2 regions of the Joostella sp. CR20 genome follow, and region 1 is predicted to be linked to the other one. Evidence: riboswitches for the same ligand, from Rfam matches in the RefSeq annotation. Region 1 holds a riboswitch; the other holds the start of a gene.
What was found. A riboswitch is a leader RNA that binds a small molecule or an ion and turns the genes downstream of it on or off. The one in region 1 is predicted to bind cobalamin.

Region 1 (9,403 bases):
GGAATTTATGGTCTTCAATACACATTTTGATCATGTTGGACATACGGCTCGACTTGAAAGTTCAAAGTTGATTCTACAAAAAATAGCAACGCTCAATACCAATAACCTTCCTGTTGTATTAACGGGAGATTTTAATTTAGATAGTTCTTCAGAAGGTGTTAAAAAGATAAAAGAACAATTGTTAGATACACATCTGGTAGCTGGAGAAAATGCTTTTGGCCCAGATGGAACTTTTAATGGATTTCATTTTGATGAACCAGTTAAAAATAGAATAGACTTTGTGTTTATTTCGAGTAATGATTTTGATGTTTTGAAAAGTGGAATTTTAAGCGATTCCAAAGATTTGAAATACCCATCAGATCATTTTCCTGTAATTGCTTATTTGAATTTTAAATAATCAATCTACTTCTTCACTTTAAAAGTCCCTGTTTGACTATCAAATGAAATTAAATCGGAAGGGAAAAGTTGGTCAAAACCGCCACTTTCGATTAATTCACATGGAGTTCCAAAAGTAGATTTTTCAGCTTCTAAAATCAGCATACAATCGCATAATTGAATAGCTAAGTCAATTTCGTGGGTTGAAAATAAAATTGTCTTTTTAGTTTTTTGAGCAATCGTTTTTAGCAGTTTTAGAATATAGGCTTTGTGGTAAATATCGAGATGTGTTGTAGGTTCATCTAAAATGATAATGCTCGTGTCTTGAGCCAGAGCTCTAGCAATCATTACGCGTTGCAATTGTCCGTCGCTTAACTCAAAACACTTTTTATATTGTAGTTTTTCGAGCCCCATTAGCGAAACAACTTCTTTTACTTGCTGAATATCATCAGCAGAAAGTGCTCCCAACCAATTGGTGTATGGTTGCCTTCCGAGCGCAATGACTTCTTGCACACTCAAACTTTTTGCAGGGATGTGTTCCGTTAAAACAACACTAATTTCTTTAGCCAATTCATGGGTTTCAAAAGCCGTAATTGGTTTGCCTTTTATCAGAATTTCCCCGTCTAAAGCAGGTTGTACTTTTGCGACTGTTCGTAATAAAGTAGATTTTCCAATTCCGTTAGCGCCAACAACAGCAGTGAGTTCACCAGGGTTTAGGCTAAAATGGATTGCCTTTCCGATAGTGTTTGTTTCCTTTTTGGAGGTGTAACCAACAGATAGATTTGTAACTGAAAGGATGCTATTTTTTTCTTCTGAATTGATTTGCGTTATTTTTAAAATTGAACTCTTTGTAAAAGTATTAAAAAATCATTTTTTGTTTTCTAACCAACAACCAAATTACAACTGGCGCCCCGACAATTGATGTGATGGCGTTAATTGGTAATGAATATTCTGAGGTTGGTAATTGTGCAATGGTGTCGCAGACCAACATTAAAATTGCTCCAAATAAAACAGTTGCAGGAAGTAAAATATGATGATTTTGGGTGTTAAACAATTGCCTGGTTAAATGCGGAACAGCCAAACCAATAAAGGCAATTGGTCCTGTGAAAGCGGTAATGCTACCTGCAAGAATACTTGTAGCAATAATTATTAAGTATCTTGATTTTTTAAGTTGAATTCCCATACTTTGCGCATAATTTTCACCTAAAAGAAGTGCGTTTAGCGGTTTTAAAACTGTAATGGTTATCAATATTCCGATGCTGAAAAGAATGGCTAAAAATGCTAGTTGACTCCAACTTAAATTCCCTAAACTTCCAAACGACCAAAAGATGTATTGCTGTAATTTTTCTTTACTTGTAAAGTATGAAAGCACACTTACAACTGCAGTTGTTATACTCCCAAACATGAGTCCGATAATGAGTAGCGCCATGGTGTCTTTCACTTTGTTCGCAACAATGAAAATGGCTAATAAAACTAAAAAACTTCCTGCCGTAGCTCCAATAGCGATGGTATAACTACTTAAAAAAAATGCAGAAAAAATACCTGCAAATACAGAAGACCCCATGATTAAAAGTGCAACACCTAAACTTGCCCCAGAGCTGATTCCTAAAACAAAAGGTCCTGCAAGCGGATTTCTAAAAAGAGTTTGCATTAACAGTCCGCTAACGGAAAGTCCGCTTCCCACCAATACTGCTGTAAAAGCTTTTGGTAGGCGATAGTTTAGAATGATATATTGCCACGATTGTTTTTCGATATCGCTTCCGATAAGTGTTGTTACAATCTGTTTTATTGGAATTCGAACGGAACCCAAACTAATATTTATCAGAAAAAAAACAACTAATAAAATGGCTAGTATTGCAAAGTAAAGTCGGTATGTTTTTATGGGTTTCAAGGTTGTAATGGCTTAAAAAATACAGGTTCGTAATTAGGCAATACGTTTGGATGCAGTATTTTAATGATGTCTTTTAAGACTAAATCTGGACGGTTAGGAGCCAATTCGTAATACAGTAAACCGCCCGTAGCACCCGTTGTTAAACTGTAAGTAAATATTTTTTTGTTTTTAAAAGTGTCAAATTGAGTGTAATGTGTATTGGTCTCTTTTAACTGGTTGTAGCTTGTAAATTGTCCAGGACCAATCCAATATTCGGTTGTTTTTGCTTTTTCCAAGACACTTTCAAAATTAAGCGAAAGACTGCCAGTGCCTTTACTGTTTTTCCAAGTATAATTAGCATTTGCGTCTTTTAAAAAGTGAGCTACCCAACTTTCGCCAGCGGGTGCATACCAAATATCTTTAAACATAGAACCACTAAAAACTGTTGGTTGCACTTCAGTTTGTAGTGCTAATTTTTTAGCATTGTTGTAAGCAGTTGCAATTTCATTAAAAATACTATCGGCTTGTTTTTCTTTGTTAAAAAACACTCCAAAAAGCTTAATCCATTCGGCTTTTCCCAAAGGAGTTTCTTCTACCCAATCGCCATTATACACAACTGGAATTCCTGCGTTAGCTATGTTTTTATAGGTTTTGTTTTCGCCATCTACGGTAAAACCCATTACAAGTTCTGGCTCTAAGCTGATAAGCACTTCGGTATTGATAGCTTCATTTAAACCGAGTTCTTTAACACTACCGTTGTCAATTTTATTCCGAATTGGTTCCGAAGAAATGTAATTAGTACCAGGAAAACCTATCAAAGTATTTTCAATATTTAAAAGTTCAATGGCAGGAATGTGCGTAGTTGAAGTTGCTACAAGTCGTGTAACTGGTGTTGCGATTATGGCATCATAAGCATTGGCATCGAAGGTTATTGAGTTTAATTTTTCCTTCGGAACTAACGCATACGTGTACGCTTTATTAGCATTTGGCCATGGAGAAGTGACTTCTACAGTGGTGAAATTTTCATTTTTACTGATGCTAAATCCTTGTGCATATTCAACATTAACAGAAGTGTTTTTATCAGTAGTTTCAACTTCTTCTGAGTTTAAATTTGAACTGTTTTTTGGAGCTTCTTTGCATGCTGTAAAAAAAATCAGCAGTAATAAAAAAAGGCTATTTATTTGGTATGAGTGTTTTAGCATTGTGGCAATTAATTTTTCAGGTGTAAAATTAAGATTATTATATTTTTCTAATGGTGGCGTTCTTGAAATTGTTTAATTTTGCGTCGAATTTATGGTTTTAAATCTGTTTTCAATGGGTTTAAATTAAAAGGGAATACGGTGAGAAACCGTGGCTGTTCCCGCAACTGTAAGCTTTATGCCAACTATTGTTGGTTTCTGTTTAAAGTTAGAAATAATTTTAACAGTTTGTTATTATCTTCAAAAAAAACCACTGTTTCTGAAGAGAAATGGGAAGGTATAATAACAAAAAAGTAAGCCAGGAGACCTGCCAAGATTCACAAATTTTATGTCAAACTTTCGGGACAAGGGTTTGCGTATGACACACTCATACTTTTTTCCCACATAACTAAACAGCATGAACAAAAGAATTTTTTCTCTTTGTGCATTTGGTCTTGTAACTGCATGGACTTTTGCGCAAGAAAAAAACAATCAAACAGAAACAACTATCCAAGAATTAGAAGAAGTAGTTGTAGCAGATTCTCGTTTTGAACTAAAACGCGAAAACTCAGGAAAAACAGTTATTAAAATTTCTCAAGAAGAATTACAACGCAATCAAGGACGTTCGGTAGCCGAAGTTATTAATACTAAAAGTGGTATTGAAATTAACGGAAGCCGTAGTAATGCAGGCCAAAACCTTTCGTATTTTGTACGTGGTGGTAACAACCGCCAAGTATTGGTGTTGATTGATGGTGTGCAAGTAAGCGACCCTTCGCAAATTGCAATGGATTTTGATTTACGTTTGTTAGATTTAAACCAAATCGAATCGATAGAAATTGTAAAAGGTGCAGCTAGTACACTTTACGGAAACCGCGCAGCGACAGCGGTTATTAATATTACAACTAAAAGCGCAGGCGAACGTAAAATTGCTGCCAATTTTGAAAGTAGTATCGGTTCTAATCAGTCTTCGGAAGAGGATAGTTATAACTTAACAGATTTTTCAAACAGAGCTTCTGTTAATGGTACGCTTGGGAAATTTACGTATTTAGCTGGTTTTGGAAATCAGTATACCGATGGACTTTCAGCGGTGATAGGAGATGAGAAGGATCCTTTTAACCGAATCAACTCGAATGTTAATTTTGGATATCAATTTTCAGATCGTTTTTCAGTAAAAGTTTTAGGATATTACGATAAGTTTAAAGCCGATTTCGATAGCTCTTCGCCTCAGCAAGATAGCGATGATTATTCAGTGAGTGAGCAATTTAGAATTGCAATTGCACCAGAATATAAGTACAACAACGGAAGCGTTACATTGAATGCTTCGTATAACGACATCAGCAGAGATATTTATTCGGCATATCCAAATGCATACGAAGCAAATAGTACGGTTGTAGATTTGTTTAATAAATACAATTTTAGCGATACGTTTTACACTATTGTAGGATTAAACTACATTAAAAATGAAGCGACACTTGGTGCAGATACCGATTTTAGTATTACCGATCCGTATGCAAATGTTGTTTGGGTTTCCGACTTTGGATTGCATATGAATGTAGGTGGACGTTTAAACAACCATAGCGAGTATGGAAGTCACTTTACCTACAATTTAAACCCTTCGTACACTTTAAAATTTGCGAACAATAACAGTTATTTAAAGTTTTTAGGTTCGTATAGTACTTCTTACATCGCGCCATCTTTATCTCAATTGTTTGGTGCTTTTGGAGCAAATCCAGATTTAGAGCCAGAAGAAGACAGAACTTTAGAAGGAGGAGTAGAGTATAACACTGGTATTTTTAGATTGAGTGGAGTGTATTTTAATAGAGAAGAAGAAAACTTTATTGCTTATAAAACCATCAATTTTGAAACTTATGAAGGAATGTATGTAAACGAAGAAGAAGCTTTTACCGTAAATGGAGTAGAGGTGGAAACAAGCATACAACCGATGAATAATTTAATGATTGATGCGAATTATACATTTACTGAAAACAGAGATAAAGTAGCATTGCGTATTCCGAAGCATAAAGCAAATGCAAGTGTACAGTACACTTTGTTACAAAATACAAACTTAGGACTGACTTACCAATACACAGGGGAGCGTTTGGATACCGATTTTAACACCTACGAAGATGTGGAGTTGGATGCGTTTTCTTTAGTGAATTTTAATGTGAGTCATAACTTTTCAAACAAGTTTACAGTGTTCTTTAATTTAGACAACTTGTTTAATGAAGATTATTATGAATTAGTAGGCTATACTACTAGAGGAAGAAATATAAGAGTAGGATTTAGGTTAGGTTTATAGATTGATGGTGTATATGAGGGAATACACCATCCCTAAATTGTTTTCCAAAAAAAAGTCTCAGCGTTAGCTGAGACTTTTTGATTTTATATGAGAGGTTTTTTATTTTTGAGTAAAGGTTTTCTCATTTGGTAAAATGTACATTTCGGTACTGAATTTCTTCCCTTTAATTTTCCCAGCTTCTTCTAATTGTAGTTGATTTGCTCTTAAAAGGTTCCCTTTTGCACTTGTACCAGCAATATCGTCTAAAGCAGCGCGAAGCATCACTTCATTAGGGTCTCCAAACGGAAGAATGGTTGCAGCATACGCAGCTTCATTCACTTCAATATTTGGTTCGAACCCGTCATCATAATCATTTTCATCTAAACTATTGAATATTTGGAAAACAATAGGTTGTAATCCTACAGTGTGGTTAGGGTTTCTGTTGTTTGAATTTGTATAAGGAACTCCAGAATCATAAACAGTGATAGAACCTTCGTTTTTACCTGTGGTAGTTCTACCTACAAGAATTACATCCATAAAAGGTCTAAGTCCGTTTATAATCATTTCACTAGCAGATGCTGTGTAGTTAGAGCCTAAAACGTACAATCTTGTAAGATTAGTAAGTCGACTAATTGGAATATCTTGATTGGTGTATTCACCTGTTGTTTTATCATATAAATATGCCTCATCAAAAAATGGATAGATACTTCCGTTTTCTGCATTTCTCTTATCGTTAAAAGTAAGTTTAGAGAAAGTTGTTCCATTTGCTCTATTTCCTTGAATCATACTTGCTAAAAACGAAGACGTTAAAACAGATCCTCCACCGTTGTAGCGTAAGTCTAAAACTAATTCGTTAATTCCTTCAGCTTTAAATTCAGTAAAAACATCGTTTAACTCTTCATGGTAAGTACTTACAAAGCTATTGTAAACTAAGTATCCAATTTTCTTTCCATCTTCTTCAATAATTGAATGGAAGTGTACTGGGTTTTCAGATAATAAAACTGCGGTAATGCTTTTGTCTGAAGCTTCTTTTACAAATGTTCCGTTTTGATACGAACCAAGTCCTAGTGTTACAGACGGTTCAGTAAAAATATTATTTATAACGGTGTAATTTGACTCGGTTAATTCAACACCATCAACTTTATAAATTAAATCGCCACGTTTTATTCCAGCTTCACTAGCAGGAGAATCAGGTACAACATAGCTTACAGTAGCAACAACGTCTGTGCTTCCTTGTTGTTTGTAAACTAAATAACCAATGTTTAAACCATAAGATTCCGAAATTCCTCTAAACTGGTTTGCTTGTGCATCTACATCTTCGATATACCATGAAAAGTCGTCCTCAGCAGTGTAAACTATATCGTTAAATAAACTTTCAGGATTGCTATACCCATTTAAATAATTATAGTAGGCAGTAGTGTTGTCTTTTTTAGCGTCATCTAGGTCGGCTACATTTTCTTGGTAGTAGTACCAGTAATTCATTGACTTCCAGATAAAGTCGTTAATTTCGTTTTCTAGCGTAACTTCTTCTCCGCCATCATCATCTCCACCGCCGGTAGAATCGTCATCTTTGCTACAGCCCACTGCAAAAACAAGCGTAGCCAATAGCAACCATCGTAATTTAAATAGATGTTTCATTTGTTAATTTTTAAGTGTATCATCAGTATAATAAAGACTTTTAGCGAATATTTTCTTTTATCAACCAAAAATTATACCGATTTGTAATTAGCGTTATCACCGTAATATTACTTACATTTATTGAAATAAAAAATTTATTGTAACAAAAACTTTTGTTATTCGTCTACAAGATAAGAAGCAGTAAAATGCTAACTAATCAACCTAAAAAATGCAACAAGCAGAGTTTATACAAACCATAACGCCTTTTAAAGACAAGCTATTTCGATTAGCAAAGCGTTTGTTGGTTTCTACGGAAGAAGCCGAAGATGCTACACAAGAGGTGTTGTTAAAATTGTGGACTCAAAAGCAAAAAATAAGTAATTATGCAAGTGTGGAAGCTTTTGCAATGACCATGACAAAAAACTATTGTTTGGATAGATTAAAGTCGAAACAAGCGGGAAATTTAAAATTAGTGCACTCTAATTATGAAGACACCCAAACCTCTTTACAAAAGAAAGTAGAGGTAAACGATAGTATCGATTGGATGCAAAAAATAATGAACACACTTCCCGAACAGCAACGTTTGGTATTACAATTACGAGATGTAGAGCAATACGAGTATCACGAAATTGAAGAAATGTTAGAAATGAATCCTACCGCTATTAGAGTTACTTTATCTAGAGCTCGAAAAGCAGTACGCGAACAATTACTAAAAAAACACAGTTATGGCATCAAACAAACAAAATAATATTACAGTTTCTGATGTAGAAAAACTATTGGAAAAGTATTTTGAAGCTACCACAACGATAGCCGAAGAAGAACAATTGAAGATCTATTTTTCTCAAGCAGAGGTCGCTCCTCATTTGGAAGAATACAAACCAATTTTTAATTACTTTGCCGTAGCCAAAGAAGAAAAAAGCACGCACAACATTCCGTTAAAACCTAGAAAAAATAAGACGTATTTAAAATGGATTTCTGTTGCAGCTGTAGCCGCTATTTTCTTTGGGATTTTTATCGCCAAGCAGTCTTCTCCTGAGGTGTCGCCAACTCTAGCGCTAGAGGAACACTACACTCCAGAAGAAATTAGATCGGCACAATTAGCAATGGCGTTGTTTACCGATAATTTTCAGAAAGGAACGCAAGGCGCAACCTATTTAAAAGAATTTGAAAAAAACACAAACCGATTTTTAAACAATTAGAAAGCCGTAGCATAACTAAAATGTTATAGGCAAATTCAAACAAAACAGATTAAAAACAAATAGTAAAACATATGAAAAAGTTAATTTTAATAATAGCATTTACCATTGTGCCTTTTTTATCGCCAGCACAATCTATTTTTGATAAATACTCAGAAAGCAACGATGTAACTTTTGTGGCACTGCAACCCAAAATGTTTCAGATGTTGAGTAAAATAAACATCAGTTCAGACGATCCAGATGCGGCTGCCGTATTCGATTTGGTAAATAATATTACCAGTTTTAAAGTAATTACTACGGAAAACCCTAAGATTACTAAAGACATCGACAGTTGGGTTTCAAATCATTTAAAAAGCTCATCTTTTGAAGAATTAATGCGCGTTCGTGATGGAGGTTCTAATGTGAAGTTTTATGTGAAAGAAGGAGCTGATGAAAACCACGTAAAAGAACTTCTTATGTTTGTAACCGATTTAAATACCGATAATATAGAGCTTGGTGGAAAGAAACCAGAAACGGTTTTACTTTCATTAACTGGAAATATCGATTTACGTCAGATTTCAAAACTAACAAGTAAAATGGACCTTCCAGGAGGGGATCAATTAGGAAAAGCAGGGAACAAATAATTTAAACAAATCACGATGAAAAACTTAAAAAATAGCATTGTATTATTCCTATTATCACTTGTATTATTTTCCTGCGGAAGCGACACACCGAGTCTGCAAGAATACTATGTGAACAATGCCGAAAATCCTAATTTTATCTCGTTAGATATTCCTTCGAGTATTTTGAATATCGCTACAACTACTTTAACTGAAAAAGAAAAGGAAGCATACGAATCAGTAAAAAAACTAAACGTTTTAGCTTTTAAACTGAATGGTGAAAATGATGA
Region 2 (9,403 bases), on a different contig from region 1:
GGAACGGCTGTAGATGAAGAAATTCAAAAAAGCTTGTTTGATGCTGTTAAAAAGTATCTTCCTGAAGGAACAACTTATGGTGAGTTTTCTAATGGTAGTGGTGCAGATAAGATTGGAATTTTACAGTCTATCAAAGTAGGACCAACTATTGCAGATGATATTAAGAAGAACGCTGTTTGGGCAATTATCGGTTCTTTAGCGGTAGTATTCTTATATATCTTATTACGTTTCCGTAGATGGCAATTCTCTTTAGGAGCTGTTGCTGCGGTATTCCATGATGTATTAATTGTATTAGGAATCTTCTCTATTACTTCTAGTATTATGCCATTTAATATGGAGGTTGACCAAGCGTTTATTGCTGCAATCTTAACGGTTATTGGATATTCGTTGAATGATACCGTAATTGTTTTTGACCGTATTAGAGAGGTTGTGAAGCTTAAAGGATGGAGCGGTGGAGACAATGCTAATGAGGCATTGAACAGTACTTTGAGTAGAACATTAAATACTTCGTTAACTACCTTGGTAGTATTATTGGCTATCTTCATCTTTGGAGGTGAGTCGTTAAGAGGATTTATGTTTGCCATGATTGTTGGTATTGCTGTAGGTACATATTCATCGTTGTTTATTGCAACTCCTGTTATGTTTGATACATTGAACAACAAAGGGAAAAAGAAGAAAGCTGACGAATAGTTAGTTACTACATAAAATGTAAAAAGACCGCCTTATTGGCGGTCTTTTTTTTGTAATAGGGATTGTAGCGGTTAGCTTTTGGCAAACTTTAGTTTGTGGTTTGCCAAATACTAAAAGCGTAAAGCCCGGTACCGCCATTGCAAATGGTGGTAATTACCCTAATAATTATAACAATTTAAATTTTTAGTGTGAACTATGCACTTGTGGTGGTTCGCTATATTTTTATTACGTAGCTTTGTGGGGTAATTGGTTCTTTACATATTGATCAGTCTAATTACGGTTTTACTTAAGGTAAATTAATAGGGAATTGTGTGAAAATCACAAGCTGTCGCGCAACTGTAAGTAACGAGATAGTTTTTGCCAAAAGATCCACTGTTTTTTAAAAATGGGAAGGAGGTAAAAATGTTACAAGCCAGGAGACCTGCCGGAATTATATTGAAAATGCTTTCGCGACCTAAAGCAGTATTCAAGATTGATAGTGAACACCCTTTGTTGGGGTGAGCTGTGCTATTGATTATTGTTTTTGGTTGTAGAATGCTTTGTGAAGCCAAAGTGTTTAACAATTTAAAAACAAAAAAATGACTACACACATTTTGGGCTACCCGCGTATTGGTGCCAAAAGAGAGCTTAAAAAAGCTTGTGAGCAGTACTGGTCTGGGCAGATTGGTATAGACGATTTGCTAGCAGTTGGTGCTCAAATTCGAAAGGAAAACTGGCAATTGCAAAAAGAAGCTGGTATTGATTTAATTCCTACAAACGACTTTTCTTTTTACGATCAAGTTTTAGACATGTCGCTTACTATTGGCGCTATTCCGAAGCGTTTTGAGGAGGTTGCAAATGCAACTACAAATCCGTTAGATTTATACTTTGCCATGGCTCGAGGTTATCAAAAAAATGGTCTTGATATTACTGCGATGGAAATGACCAAATGGTTTGATACCAACTATCATTATTTGGTGCCAGAGTTTTATAAAAATCAGAAATTTAAGCTTTCTCATACTAAGTTTTTAGATGAATTTAAAGAGGCGAAAGCACAAGGGGTAAATGCAAAACCTGTGTTTATAGGTCCTGTTTCTTACCTTTTACTCGGAAAAGCTAAAGAAACTGGATTTGAAAAATTAGATTTGATTGATGATTTATTGTCTGTTTACATTGATATTTTTACTGAATTAGAAAAGCAAGGTGCAACGTGGATTCAAATTGATGAACCTTTTTTAGTTATGGATTTATCTGAAAAAGAGCGTCAAATATTCGAGCGTGTTTACCAAACGCTGGCGGATAAATTTCCTGCATTAAAATTTATACTTACCACTTATTTTGAAGGTTTACATAAAAATGCTTCGTGGGTTGTGAAGCTCCCGGTAGAGGTGTTGCATTTGGATTTAGTTCGAGGTTTTGAGCAATTGGATACAGTATTAAATATTGTTCCTGATACTTTAAAACTGTCGCTTGGTGTTGTAGATGGAAGAAACATTTGGAAAAACGATTTGCAAGCTTCTAAAGCAATTCTTGAAAATGCAATTTCAAAACTTGGAGTTGAAAGAGTTTTGGTCGCACCATCATGTTCGTTATTACACGTTCCTTTTGATTTGGATAACGAGCCAGAAACAACTTCGCTTACTTCGGAAATTAAAAACTGGTTGGCTTTTGCAAAACAAAAACTAACGGAAGTTGCTGTACTATCTGCTTTAGTGGAAGAAGAGCTTCCTGAAGAAATTCAAAGTTTTTATAATGCTAATAAGTTGGCAATGGATTCTAAACGTAATTCAGAATTAATTCATAACGAAATTGTAAAAGTAGCTGTTGGAGCAATTTCGGAGGGCGATAGTCATCGTGAGGCAAGTTTCGAAACTCGTCAGCCGTTGCAACACGATGCGCTAAAACTTCCTTTGTTGCCAACCACAACCATTGGGTCTTTTCCGCAAACTAAAGAAATTCGATTGTTGCGCTCTAAATTAAAGAAAGGCGAAATAACTGAAGAAGCGTACAACGAAGCTATCGGGCAAGAAATTGAGAAGTCTATCTCTTGGCAGGAAGAACTCGGTATCGATGTGTTGGTGCATGGAGAGTTTGAACGAAATGATATGGTTGAGTATTTCGGCGAACAGTTAAGCGGATTTGCATTTACGAAGTTTGGTTGGGTGCAGAGTTACGGTTCTAGGGCTGTAAAACCACCAATTATTTACGGAGATGTGTCTAGACCAGAACCAATGACGGTTGCTTGGACAGCGTTTGCGCAAAGCTTAACCGATTTGCCAGTGAAAGGAATGCTTACGGGTCCGATTACAATTTTACAGTGGTCTTTTGTAAGAAATGACCAAGATAGAGAAACAACTGCCAATCAAATAGCTTTGGCGATTAGAGAAGAAGTAAATGATTTGGAGCGCGCTGGAATAAAAGTAATTCAAATAGATGAGCCAGCTATTCGAGAAGGTTTGCCATTGCGAAAAGAAGCATGGAAAACCTATTTAGATTGGGCGATAAAAGCGTTTAGAATTAGTGCAAGCGGAGTGGGTAATCAAACGCAAATCCATACGCATATGTGCTATTCTGAATTTAATGATATCATTGAAAGTATCGCTGCAATGGATGCTGATGTGATTACGATTGAAACATCTCGATCTCAAATGGAGTTGTTAGATGCTTTTGTGAACTTTAAATATCCAAATGAAATAGGTCCAGGAGTGTATGATATTCATTCTCCAAGAGTTCCTAATCAAACTGAGATGGAGTTTTTGATTGAGAAAGCAGCACAATTGGTACCTGTAAAAAACTTATGGGTTAACCCCGACTGCGGATTAAAAACGAGAGGTTGGAAAGAAACCAACGACGCCTTAGTTGAAATGGTTAATGCAGCAAAAGCTTTACGAAAAAAGCTTGAAGTTGTAGCTTAGTAAATAGATTTTTATGATTGTCCGCAAACTGTCATACTGCACTGTCACCTCGAGCGGAGTCGAGAGGTTATATGGTTTGATAGCTTTAAATGTGGTCTCGACTAAGCCTGTTTGTCGACAAAGGCAGGCTCGACCTGACATTTTTATCTTGGTATAATATGTTACGGATATTCAATAGATTTTAAATAAAGTTGTTCGGGAATTTATTTTCGAGCAACTTTATTTTTTCTGATAAGAAATTACATCCCCTTCGTTAATTTTCCATGCATTTGCCATTCCTCCATTAAGTTCTAAAACATATTGTGCAGGGAAGTTGGAAGGAAGCGAAGCCTCGTTCATAGGTTGTGCATTTTTCACCATGCTTACAATTTTAAAATTGCTGTCGATGTAAAGGATGTCGAGCGGAATTTCGGTGTTTTTCATGTAGAAATAACGAGGTTCAGCATCTTCAAAAACAAAAAGCATTCCTTGATTTTCTTCCATAGAATTGCGATACATTAGTCCCGTTTGTCGCTCGTATTCATTATCGGCAATTTCGATATCTATTTTAGAAACAATAATGGAATCGTTTCTGCTGATAGATAGTTCTCCTTCTTTTTTGAACGAAATCTTTTCAGTTTTAATCTCTTTTTCTGCTGAATTGTCATTGCAACTTATCAGTGTAAAACAAATAAATAACAATACTAAAACAAGGCGAACTAAGTAACTTATCATGATTGCTTTTTTGAAGGATGATACAAAAACATTAAGTAGAAACCTACCAATACAAACGGAATACTAAGCCATTGCCCCGTTGAGAAAACTCCCAAAGCCGACTCGAAACCACCTTGCGATTTTTTGTAGTATTCAGCAATAAATCTAACGGTCCAAGTTAGCACAAGCCATAAGCCAAATAAGTATCCAAGTTTATCTTTTTTATCGGTTTTCCAATAAGTGTATTGCAGAATGATAAATACAAAAACATATCCGAATGCTTCGTATAATTGCGCTGGATGTCTCGGAAATGTTTCGCCTAATTGTTTAAAAATAATACCGTAGTCGGTACCCGTTGGTTTTCCTATAATTTCAGAATTAAAGAAATTTCCAAGTCTAACAAAAACACCTCCAATAGCTACAGGAATCGAAATTCGGTCTAAAATCCAAAGGATAGGTTTTTTGATTACTTTTTTGCTGTACATGTACATTGCAATGATAACTCCTATCGCTGCACCATGGCTGGCAAGACCTCTAAATCCTGTGAATTCAAACGTAGGGCTGAACTTAACTGGTAAAATTATACTTAGCGGATCTTCTAAAAACATGCTCGGTTCGTAAAAGATAAAATGCCCTAAACGCGCGCCAATAAGTACCGAGAGTACCATGTAGATAAATAAAGAATCAAGCGCTTCTTCCGATTGATTTTCGTTTTGATATATTTTTTTCATCAAATACCAACCCAATGAAAAGGCAATAACAAACATTAAACTATAGTAACGTAATTGGAAAAAGCCAAGATCTAGTAGAACCCCATTTGGATCCCAGGTAATACTTAAAAAGTGCATTCGCGTTTATTTTGTAGTAAATATAGTTAATTGAGGTTTTACAACTCAAAAAAATATAGGTTTCTAGCGTTAAAAAAGATTAAAATTAAGGAACAGGGTCGTAACCGCTACCTCCCCACGGACCACAACTCGCAATTCTTTTTATTGAAAGCCATCCGCCTTTAAACAAGCCGTGTTTTTTTAATGCTTCCAAAGTGTATTGAGAGCATGTTGGCGAATATCTACAAGACGCTGGTGTGTATGGAGAAATAGCGACTTGATAAAAGCGAACTAAAAATACAAAAGGCGCTATGAGAATTTTCTTTAAAATATGCTGTTGATTTTAGGTGAATTCTTTCCTTTTACCAAAATTTAATTCAAGCTAAAAGTAGTGCCGTCTTTTCCATCCTTTAGTTCTACTCCAAGAGTTGCCAATTGGTTTCTAATTTTATCTGAAGTTGCAAAATCTTTGTTAGCTCTTGCTTCTGCACGTAGCTGAATTAAAAGTTCTACAGTTCCAGATAATTTATCAGAAGAATTGTCGTTTCCGTTTCTTTCATCTTGAAGTCCGAGAACATCAAAAATAAAAGCTTCCATAGTTTCTTTAACTGTTGCTAAATCTTCTTTGGTGATGGTATTTTTTTCTTCTTTTATAAGATTGATTTGCTTTACAGCTTCAAATAAATGAGCAATTAAAATCGGACTATTGAAGTCGTCATTCATCGCATCGTAGCAGTTTTGTTTCCACGTAGCAACATCAAAAGAAGAGCTTTTACTGGTTTTTAAACTGTCGATTGCATTGAAACCGTCCATCAATCTGTTAAAGCCTTTTTCAGAAGCTAAAAGCGCATCATTACTAAAGTCTAAAATACTTCTGTAATGTGCTTGGAGCATAAAAAAGCGAGTCACCGATGGTGTAAAAGGTTTACTTAGGATGTCGTTATTCCCTGTGAAAATTTCATTTGGTAAAATGTTATTTCCAGTAGATTTTGCCATTTTCTTTCCGTTTAAGGTAAGAAGGTTGGCGTGCATCCAATAATTTACAGGACTCTGCCCTGTAGAAGCTTCTGCTTGTGCAATCTCACATTCGTGATGCGGAAACTTCAAGTCCATTCCACCGCCATGAATGTCAAAATGGTCGCCCAAATATTTGGTGCTCATTGTGGTACATTCTAAGTGCCAACCAGGAAATCCGTCGCTCCAAGGAGAAGGCCAACGCATAATGTGTTGTGGTTCGGCTTTTTTCCAAAGTGCAAAGTCTTGCGGATTTTTCTTTTCTGACTGACCTGCAGTTTCTCTGGTATTGTGAATAAGGTCTTCTACGTTTCGCTTGCTAAGTTTTCCGTATTCATTAGTTTCATTAAATTTCAAAACATCAAAATACACAGAACCGTTTATCTCGTATGCAAATCCGTTTTCGATAATCTCTTTGATAACTTCAATCTGTTCAATAATATGTCCAGTTGCAGTAGGTTCGATACTCGGTGGAAGGTTGTTAAACTTATTAAGTGTGTTGTGAAAATCTACCGTATAGCGTTGCACAACTTCCATAGGTTCTATTTGCTCTAAACGTGCTTTTTTTGCAATTCTATCTTCACCAACGTCAGCGTCGTTTTCTAAATGTCCTGCATCGGTAATGTTTCGAACATAGCGAACTTTAAAGTCTAAATGCTTTAAATATCTAAACACTAAATCGAAAGACATAAAAGTTCTAACGTTTCCTAAATGCACATTGCTGTATACGGTTGGACCACAAACGTACATTCCAACATAGCCTTCTGTAATAGGTTTAAAAACTTCTTTTTCTCCTGTAATAGAGTTGTATATTTTTAATTCGTTAGTTTGATATCGTTGCATTTTTATTGTTTAGTTGCTTGTTTTTTCTGAAGTAAAAGGCGCTGTGAGTGCCTTTATGAATTGCTAAGATAATAGTTTCGTTGTAAATGAGTAAGTTGTTATTTCAATTTTAAAACTAAAATAACAACTTACTATTTTTAACTTTTGAAAGTGGGGAAACTAAAACTCAGTATCGAGTTTTATGTAATCTAAAAACTCTCTTCTTACAGCAGGGTCTTTAAATTTTCCACCAAATTCTGCGGTTACAGTACTACTTTCAATATCTCTAATTCCGCGAGAGTTCACACAAAGGTGTTTTGCATCTATCACACAAGCAACATCTTTGGTGCCTAGTGCTCTTTGAAGTTCTTGAACTACTTGCATTGTCATACGTTCTTGTACTTGCGGACGTTTTGCGTAATAATCTACAATACGGTTCATTTTAGAAAGTCCAACTACACTTCCGTTAGAAATATAGGCAATGTGAGCCCGCCCAACAATAGGCAATAAGTGGTGCTCGCAAGTGGAGTAAACCGTGATGTTTTTTTCAACAAGCATTTCTCCATACTTGTATTTATTCGAAAAGGTAGAAGCTTTTGGCTTTCTATCTGGGTGTAAACCAGAAAAAATTTCTTTTACAAACATTTTCGCAACACGTCTTGGTGTTCCGCGTAAACTATCGTCGGTTAAATCCAATCCAAGTGTTTCCATAATGGTGTAAACTTGCGATTCGATTTGTTCAATTTTTTCATCATCAGATAAATCAAAAGCATCTTTTCTCATTGGAGTTTCTGCTGCCGACGATGCGTGATCATTTCCTACTTCATCAAAATGATCCTCTAAAGCTTTATCTATTTTCATTCTTTTGTGCTATGTTTAAAAACCAACTTCAGCAATAAATTTTCTTAACTTTTAGCTGTCAAAGACTTCTCGTTGGTCAATAAAAAATTGACAGCAAAGATACGTATTTATAGCCTATTAACGTTATAATTGCGGAAAGTTGAATTAATTTTTTCTTTTATTCCTTCTTAAAATAATGGATCTACACTTTTTAGTTACTTTTTTAGGGGAAACCTTACAAGAAAATCGATGATATTTTTCTTTCTTTTAAATTGAAGTAAACCAGTAAAAATGTATAAAAAGCACATATGAAAAACCCAATGATTACTGAAGAATTGATAGTGAAAACACCGATAGCAAAAGTTTGGAACGCATTAACAAATCCAGATAAAATGAAGCAATGGTATTTTGATGTTAAAAATTTTAAACTGATGGACACTGCCGAGTTTTATTTTTACGAACCTAACGGAACAAATTTTAAGCATGTATGTAAAATTTTGGAAGTAATTCCGCAGAAAAGATTTCGACATACATGGAGTTACCCCGAATATTCCAAAGGAGTTTCTGTGTTAACATGGCGACTTACTCAAAAAAAGGAATTAACCCATATTAAACTAGTGCATAGCGGAATTGAAAATTTTGCCGATGCAGGTTCAGATTTTTCACGAGAAAACTTTGTTGTAGGGTGGCAAGAAATTGTGCAAAAGGATTTGTTGGACTTTTTAAAAAATGATTAATTATATTTATAAAAAATTAAACAATTATCTTGAATGCTTTTATCCAAAAAAGTTAATATTTACAGAATTCTAAGTGGTACGTGGCGTCATTTTTTATTCGAAATTATAGCTTGTGTTTCCGCATATTTTATTTATCGCTACATCGAACAAATACATTTTTTCGACACCATTGTAGTGTCGAGTATTATTCCAACAATTTTAGGTACAGCACTTGCCTTTTTTATAGGTTTTAACAATAATCAAGCCTATGATAGGTGGTGGGAAGCTCGTAAAATTTGGGGAACGTTGGTTAACCATTCTCGTACATGGGCAAGGCAAGTAATGTTTTATATTGATGAGGAAGAAGCTGTAAAAGATGCAAAAGTTAACCCGATTAAAGTGAAATTAATTTACAGACATATTGCATTTTTATATGCTCTGAAAGAAGGGTTACGAGACGATAGCGAAAAGCATTATAAAAACTATTTATCCGAAGAAGATTTTGTAGCAGTAGAAAAAGAAACCAATGTGCCTAATGCTATTTTGAATATTCAAACAAAAGATTTGCAACAACTCACCGAAAAGGGATTGGTAGATGGCTTCAAGTTTTTGGAGCTCAACAGTATGTTAGTTCATTTTTGTGATGAAATGGGAATGTCTGAACGTATTAAAAACACAGTGTTTCCAACAACTTATAATTTTTACACACGATTGTTTGTTTGGATTTTTATTATTAGTGTAACCTGGTCTTTAACAGATAATATGGGAGCGTGGTCAATTTTAGTTGGGATATTGGTGGGTTATATTTTCTTGACAACACACAAAATCGGAATGGCATTGTTGAATCCGTTTGATAATATTCCTGCTGGAATTCCTCTCAATCAAATTACGAGAACTATTGAGATTA

Region 2: another riboswitch for cobalamin. It lies ahead of metE (5-methyltetrahydropteroyltriglutamate--homocysteine S-methyltransferase); the one in region 1 lies ahead of JMA43_RS05405 (TonB-dependent receptor plug domain-containing protein).

The regions. Positions count from the first base shown of each region.
Region 1 covers NZ_JAESVF010000002.1:289,063-298,465, forward strand. The annotation lists gene JMA43_RS05385 (endonuclease/exonuclease/phosphatase family protein) at 1-397, shown strand, start outside; gene JMA43_RS05390 (ABC transporter ATP-binding protein) at 403-1,215, opposite strand; gene JMA43_RS05395 (FecCD family ABC transporter permease) at 1,235-2,266, opposite strand; gene JMA43_RS05400 (ABC transporter substrate-binding protein) at 2,263-3,447, opposite strand; cobalamin riboswitch at 3,523-3,773, shown strand; gene JMA43_RS05405 (TonB-dependent receptor plug domain-containing protein) at 3,842-5,722, shown strand; gene JMA43_RS05410 (S41 family peptidase) at 5,822-7,339, opposite strand; gene JMA43_RS05415 (RNA polymerase sigma factor) at 7,548-8,066, shown strand; gene JMA43_RS05420 (hypothetical protein) at 8,044-8,517, shown strand; gene JMA43_RS05425 (DUF4252 domain-containing protein) at 8,589-9,137, shown strand; gene JMA43_RS05430 (DUF4252 domain-containing protein) at 9,153-9,403, shown strand, end outside.
Region 2 covers NZ_JAESVF010000004.1:230,859-240,261, forward strand. The annotation lists gene secDF (protein translocase subunit SecDF) at 1-690, shown strand, start outside; cobalamin riboswitch at 951-1,133, shown strand; gene metE (5-methyltetrahydropteroyltriglutamate--homocysteine S-methyltransferase) at 1,269-3,584, shown strand; gene JMA43_RS08090 (DUF192 domain-containing protein) at 3,804-4,298, opposite strand; gene lgt (prolipoprotein diacylglyceryl transferase) at 4,295-5,125, opposite strand; gene yidD (membrane protein insertion efficiency factor YidD) at 5,211-5,435, opposite strand; gene cysS (cysteine--tRNA ligase) at 5,477-6,961, opposite strand; gene folE (GTP cyclohydrolase I FolE) at 7,121-7,801, opposite strand; gene JMA43_RS08115 (SRPBCC family protein) at 8,089-8,517, shown strand; gene JMA43_RS08120 (bestrophin family protein) at 8,551-9,403, shown strand, end outside.